One region of the Kitasatospora sp. NPDC048715 genome, then DNA from elsewhere that is predicted to be linked to it. Evidence: riboswitches for the same ligand, from Rfam matches in the RefSeq annotation. Region 1 holds a riboswitch; the other holds the start of a gene.
What was found. A riboswitch is a leader RNA that binds a small molecule or an ion and turns the genes downstream of it on or off. The one in region 1 is predicted to bind glycine.
Positions count from the first base shown of each region.

Region 2: another riboswitch for glycine. It lies ahead of gcvP (aminomethyl-transferring glycine dehydrogenase); the one in region 1 lies ahead of gcvT (glycine cleavage system aminomethyltransferase GcvT).

Region 1 is NZ_JBICVH010000012.1:168,081-171,479, forward strand. It holds gene glyA (serine hydroxymethyltransferase) at 1-109, opposite strand, end outside; gene gcvH (glycine cleavage system protein GcvH) at 190-570, opposite strand; gene gcvT (glycine cleavage system aminomethyltransferase GcvT) at 671-1,792, opposite strand; glycine riboswitch at 2,021-2,122, opposite strand; gene ACGFSC_RS23275 (enhanced serine sensitivity protein SseB C-terminal domain-containing protein) at 2,381-3,184, shown strand; gene ACGFSC_RS23280 (enhanced serine sensitivity protein SseB C-terminal domain-containing protein) at 3,302-3,399, shown strand, end outside.
Region 2 is NZ_JBICVH010000020.1:226,935-230,333, forward strand. It holds gene gcvP (aminomethyl-transferring glycine dehydrogenase) at 1-2,294, opposite strand, end outside; glycine riboswitch at 2,532-2,635, opposite strand; partial or broken gene ACGFSC_RS33510 (PRC-barrel domain-containing protein) at 2,862-3,245, shown strand.

The DNA of each region.
Region 1 (3,399 bases):
TCTCGGAGGCGATCATCTCCAGGGTGGTCTGCTGGCGGTGCAGCTCGGCGTCGACCGCGGCGGCGATCTCCGGGTCGAGGGCGTGCAGGGACTGGTTGAGAACCGTCATGGTGTGGTCTTCCCGGGAGGAGGAGGGAAAGGGGCCGGGGCGGGGCGGACCGCCGTGCGCGGCCCGTCCCGTCGGGTGGCTCAGCCCTGGGGGTTGATGAGCGCGTCGTACTCGTCGGCGCTGAGCAGCTCGTCGGTGGCCTCGACGCGCACCTTGAACAGCCAGGCGTTCCCGAACGGGTCCGCGTTCACGGAGGCCGGGTCGTCGATGACGTCCTGGTTGATCTCGGTGACCTCGCCGGTCACCGGGGAGTACAGGTCGCTGACCGACTTGGTGGACTCCAGCTCGCCACAGGTCTCGCCGGCGGTCACGGTCTCGCCGACCTCGGGCAGCTGCACGTAGACGATGTCACCGAGGGCGGTGGCGGCGTGCTCCGTGATGCCGACCGTGGAGACACCGTCCGCGGCCGCGGTCAGCCACTCGTGCTCCTTGGTGTACTGCAGGTGCTGGGGGTTGCTCATGGCGTCATTCTCCAGGATGGGAAGCGGGTACGACGAAGCGGGCCGCCGCGCGGACGGCCGCGACGTGCGCAAACGGAAAAACGGGGGCCTCGGCGAAGGCTCAGCGGGCGCGCTTGTAGAACGGCAGCGCCACGACCTGGACGGGCTCGTGCTTGCCGCGCACGTCCACCGCGACGGTGGTGCCGGGGACGGCGTGGGCGGCGTCGACGTAGGCCATCGCGATCGGCTTGCCCAGGGTCGGGGACGGCGCGCCCGAGGTGATACGGCCGATCGGCTCGCCCTCGGTGGAGACCACGGTGTACTCGGCGCGCGGCACCCGCTTGCCCTCGGAGACCAGGCCGACCAGCACCTTCGGCGGGTTGGTCTCGGCCGCGGCGGCGGCCTGCTCCAGCGCCTTGCGGCCGATGAAGGCGCCCTCGTTGGTGGTCTTGTCGAAGCGGACGACCCGGCCCAGGCCGGCGTCGAACGGGGTGAGGTCGGTGGACAGCTCGTGCCCGTACAGCGGCATGCCGGCCTCCAGGCGCAGCGTGTCGCGGCAGGACAGGCCGCACGCGATCAGGCCGTGGCCCTCGCCCGCGGCGGTCAGCGCCTGCCAGACCGGCTCGGCGTCGGCCGGCCGGCAGAAGATCTCGAAGCCGTCCTCGCCGGTGTAGCCGGTGCGGGCGAGCAGCACGTCGCGGTCGGCCACCCGGGCCGGGAGGATCGCGTAGTACTTCAGGCCGGGCAGGTCGGCGTCGGTGGTCTTCGCCAGGATGCCGGTGGCCTCCGGGCCCTGGACGGCGATCAGCGCGTAGGTGTCGCGGTCGTCGGTGACGACGGCGTCGAAGCCCTTGGCGCGGGCGATCAGCTCGTCGAGGACCAGCTGGGCGTTGGAGGCGTTGGCGACGACCAGGAAGGCGTCCTCGCGCAGGCGGTAGACGATCAGGTCGTCCAGGATGCCGCCGTCCTCGGCGCAGATCATGGTGTAGCGGGCGCGCAGCACGCCCAGCGCGGAGACGAAGCCGACCAGCGCGTGGTCCAGCATCTCGCCCGCCTGCGGGCCGGTGACGGTGATCTCGCCCATGTGCGAGAGGTCGAACAGGCCGGCCTGGGTGCGGACCGCGAGGTGCTCCTCGCGCTCGCTGCCGTAGCGCAGCGGCATGTCCCAGCCGGCGAAGTCGGTCATGGTCGCGCCGAGGGCGCGGTGCAGCGCGTCGAGCGCGGTCAGGCGGAGGGACGACATGGCCAGGAACTCCTCGGTCGGGGCACTCAGGGGTGCACGCGCCGGACCGGACCCGCTCGGGTTCGACCCTGCGCGCGGGCATGCGGCGGCGTGGGTCTCCCCATCTGTCGTCGAACCTGAGAGCTTCACCGCCCACCGCCCGCAGCTGTTTCCAGCTTGGGGGACAGCATGACGGCTTGCACCGTGGGTGGGCGCACGACAGGGCCGGGCGCCGCTTTCCAGATGTGCCTAACCCGTGCGGTAGGGGTGCCTGAGAGATTCCGGGGAGGACTTGCTCCTTCGGCGCCGGCTGTGCCTGAACGGCACTCCGGGCTCTCCCGCGCGGGTTCGAGCGGCCGGTATGGAGTTGTGGGGGCCCGCGGCGCATGCCGTCGGACGGGCACATCATGGCACGTCCCGGACGGCGAGGGGAGAGGGGACCCGGTCACACCGCGCGGCACCCGGGCGCGGGCCCGGGACGGCACCCGGGACCGGGGCCCGCGCGGCACCCGAACACGAGCCCTAAAGGGGAGGCCCCGGGGGCCCTAGACTGCTGCGCGTCGGCGCAGCAGAGGGCGGCCGAGCGGCAGAGGGCGGGATCGGCGGCGCATGGGGTACCCGGTGGAGCAGCAGCAGGAGTGGGGCGGACCGCAGGAGGCGCCGGCGGGCGGTTCCTGGCCGGCCAACGAGCTGGAGCAGGTGCTGACCGCGGCCCTGGGCGACCCGGGCGCGACGCCGAGGGTGATCGAGGTGCTGGCGCGCAGCCAGGTGTGGGTGCCGCTGCCGGCCGGGGCCGATCCGCAGGGGCAGGCGCTGGACCTGCCGACCGTCGAGCTGGGCGGCGATCCGTACGTGCCGGTGTTCTCCTCGCAGGAGGTGTTCCTCCAGCAGGCGCCGGGGATGGCCTTCGCGGTGGCGCCGGTGTGGGAGTTCGCCCGCGGGCTGCCGCTGGGCGTGGGCATCGCGGTGAACCCGGACGCGGCCGTGGGCATCCCGGTGCCGCCGCAGGGGGTCGCCGAGCTGCGCCGCGGTCCGCGCGGGGACCGCTGGGAGGCCGCTGACGACGCCACGGCGCCGACCGGCGGCCGGGTGGCGCTGCGCGAGCCGGTGCCGGGCGAGGACCCGGAGCACTTCCTGGCCGCCTGCCGGGGCGAACTGTCGGCAATGCCGGGAGTGTTGACCGCCCGCAGGGCGCTGGCCAGCATCGAGGGCGAGCCGACCGTGATGTTCGTGGGCGTCCAGCTGGACCCGGCGGCACCGGCCGATCCGGCCGCGGTGAACGACGCGCTCGGCCGAGCGCTGGGAACCGCGCCGCTGCCCGGCGGCGTCCACCTCGTACTGCTCGACCTCGCCGACGACCCGGTGGTCGAGTGGCTGCTCACCCGGGTACTGCCGTTCTATTCGCGGGGCTGAGCGGGGTTCGTATCAAAGGCACGTCGCCGTGGCGGTGGCCGGTGCAGCGCCATAGGGTGCGTGCAGACGGCCGACGGGCCGGCGGGTTGAGGGAAAGAGGCGCGGCGAGGTGGGCGCATGAGTGCGGGAACGGGAGCGGGCGGTGTGCCGGGGCCCTGGGGCCAGGCACCGGCCGGGCGCCCGGGAGCTGATCCCGGCGCGTTGGAGCGCGCCCT
Region 2 (3,399 bases), on a different contig from region 1:
GAGCCCCACGGCGCGGCCGAGATCGGGCCCACACCGGTGGCCGGGCCGGCCTCCGCCTGCAGCGGGTGGTTCGGCAGGTACGGCGCCAGGTGGGCGCGCACCGCGACCGGGCCGACGCCCGGGCCGCCGCCGCCGTGCGGGATGCAGAAGGTCTTGTGCAGGTTCAGGTGGGAGACGTCCGCGCCGAACTTGCCCGGCTTGGCGAGGCCGACCAGGGCGTTCAGGTTGGCGCCGTCCACGTACACCTGGCCGCCGGCCTCGTGCACCAGGGCGCAGATGTCGGTGATCTGGGTCTCGTACACGCCGTGGGTCGACGGGTAGGTGACCATCAGCACCGACAGGTTGTCGCGGTGCTGCTCGATCTTGGCCTTCAGGTCCTCGACGTCCACGTCGCCGTCGACCAGGGTCTTCACCACGACCACCCGCATGCCGGCCATCACGGCGGAGGCCGCGTTGGTGCCGTGCGCGGAGGACGGGATCAGGCAGACGTCGCGCTGGGTGTCACCGTTGGCGTGGTGGTAGGCGCGGACGGCCAGCAGGCCGGCCAGCTCGCCCTGCGAGCCGGCGTTCGGCTGGATCGAGACGGCGTCGTAGCCGGTCACCTCGACCAGCTGCTGCTCCAGCTGGCGGATCAGGGTGAGGTAGCCCTGGGCCTGGTCGATCGGCGCGAAGGGGTGCAGCTGGCCGAACTCCGGCCAGGTCACCGCCTCCATCTCGGTGGTCGCGTTGAGCTTCATGGTGCAGGAGCCCAGCGGGATCATGCCGCGGTCCAGCGCGTAGTCCCGGTCCGACAGGCGGCGCAGGTAGCGCAGCATGGCGGTCTCCGAGCGGTGGCTGTGGAAGACCGGGTGGGTCAGGTACTCGTCCTCGCGCAGCAGCGCGGCGGGCAGCGCGTCGGCGGTCTCGGGGACCTCGACCGGCTCGACGCCGAACGCGGCCCAGACGCCGACCAGGTGCTCGCGGGTGGTGGTCTCGTCGGTGGAGACGGAGATCCGGTCCGCGCCGTCCTGGAACAGGTTGATGCCGTTGGCGCGGGCGGCGGCGGCGATCTCGGCGGCGCGGCCCGGGACGACGGCGGTGACGGTGTCGAAGAACTCGCCGTGCAGCAGTTCGACGCCGCCGGCCCGCAGGCCCTCGGCGAGCGCGGCGGCGTAGCGGTGGGTGCGGCGGGCGATGTCGGCCAGGCCGTCCGGGCCGTGGTAGACGGCGTACATCGAGGCCATCACGGCGAGCAGCACCTGGGCGGTGCAGATGTTGCTGGTGGCCTTCTCGCGGCGGATGTGCTGCTCGCGGGTCTGCAGCGCCAGGCGGTAGGCGCGGTTGCCGTCGACGTCGACGGAGACGCCGACCAGGCGGCCGGGCAGCGAGCGGGCGTACTCGGCGCGCACCGACAGGTAGCCGGCGTGCGGGCCGCCGAAGCCCATCGGCACGCCGAAGCGCTGCGAGGTGCCGCAGGCGATGTCGGCGCCCAGCGAGCCCGGGGACTTGAGCAGGGTCAGCGCGAGCAGGTCGGCGGCGACGGCGACGATCGCGCCCAGGCCGTGCGCCTGCTCGATCACCGGGGTGAGGTCGCGGACCACGCCGGTGGCACCCGGGTACTGGAGCAGCACGCCGAAGACGCCGCGCTCGGCGATCTCGGCCGGGATGCCCTCGGACAGGTCGGCGACGACGACCTCGACGCCGGTCGGCACGGCGCGGGTGTTGATCACCGCGACGGTCTGCGGCAGGGTCTCGGCGTCGACCAGGAAGACGCCGCCCTTGACCTTGGTGACGCGGCGGGCCAGCGCCATCGCCTCGGCGGCCGCGGTGCCCTCGTCCAGCAGGGAGGAGCCGGAGGTCGGCAGGCCGGTCAGGTCGGAGACCAGGGTCTGGAAGTTCAGCAGCGCCTCCAGGCGCCCCTGCGAGATCTCCGGCTGGTACGGGGTGTAGGCGGTGTACCAGGCCGGGTTCTCCATGACGTTGCGCAGGATCACCGGCGGGGTGAAGGTGCCGTAGTAGCCCAGGCCGATCATCGGCTGGAGCACCTGGTTGCGGCCGGCCAGCTCGCGCAGTTCGGCGAGGACCTGGGCCTCGGACCGGCCCGCGGGCAGGTCCAGGGCGGTGATGGAGCGGATCGCCTCGGGCACCGCGGTCCCGGCGAGCTCGTCCAGCGAGCCGTAGCCGACGGACGCCAGCATCTTCTCCTGCGCGGCGGCGTCGGGGCCGATGTGGCGGTTCTCGAAGGGGCTGGCCAGCTCAAGCTCGGTGAGGGTCGAGGCGCCGGTGGGGCGTCCCGCGTTCGGCTGGGCGTTCATGGTGGTCGAGGCCTCCTGGTCACGGACCGGCGGGGGTACGCACGCCGGCCGGCTCCACCGCTGCGGGCAGCGGACGAGCCTGGGCGCGCGGACCCAACAGGCCTCCCCCTCTGTCATCGGGACCTGAGAGCTTCACCCGCACGGAGCGCTGTGGGCGCTCCGCCGGCTTGCACCGTCGGTGAGGGTGGTGATCGCCGGCTTCCGTGCCGACGCTCCTGCCCTGCTTTCCAGAGTGACCTACCCCACACGGTACGGATGCCTGAGAGATTCCGGGGAGGAGTTGCTCCTTCGGCGCTCCGACCAGCGGTTTTCGTGATCGGAGACTCTCCCGAGCGGGCTCTGCGGTCGCCGCCCAGGGTACCAGCGGGAGGCCCCCCGATCACGGGTGTGTCTGGTCACTGGAGGTCTACGCGCGTCCCCCGGACGGTCCAGTGCCAACCCCGTACGGCGCACCCGGGGTCGCGCTCGTCCGATTCATGGCTTTTGGTGTGAAGTGGCGGACGGAATCGGGTGCTCCGGCCGCCTTCCTGCGGGAGTTCCGCAGGTTCAGCGCGCGGGAGGAAAGAAGTGCAGACGGACATCGACCCCCGGGACCTCATCGGCCACAAAGCCGTCGACCGCAACGGAGACAAGATCGGCACGGTCGACGAGGTCTACCTGGACGACGCCACCGGCCGGCCCGAGTGGGCCGCGGTCCGGACCGGCATCTTCGGCCGGGACGCCTTCGTCCCCCTGACCACGAGCGAGTTCGCCGGCGACGAGCTCCGGGTGCCGTACGACAAGTCGCTGGTGAAGGAGTCGCCGGACTTCGGCGTCGGCCAGCACCTGTCCCCCGCCCAGGAGCTCCAGCTCTACCGCTACTACGGGCTCGACACCCCGATGGACAGCCGCCCGAACGGCGAGAACGGGAGCCGGCCCAGGCAGCCCGACCTCGACTTCGGCACCACGGCGGCGGCGGCCGCCACGACGACCGCGGCGGCCCCGGCCAAGTCGCTCACCTTCCACACCCCCGAGCGGTCACCCGAGCGGTCGCCCGAGCACTCCCCCGAGTCCGCACCGACCAGGCCCCCCGTTGCCGCCGCGCCCGTTGCCGCCGACACCACCA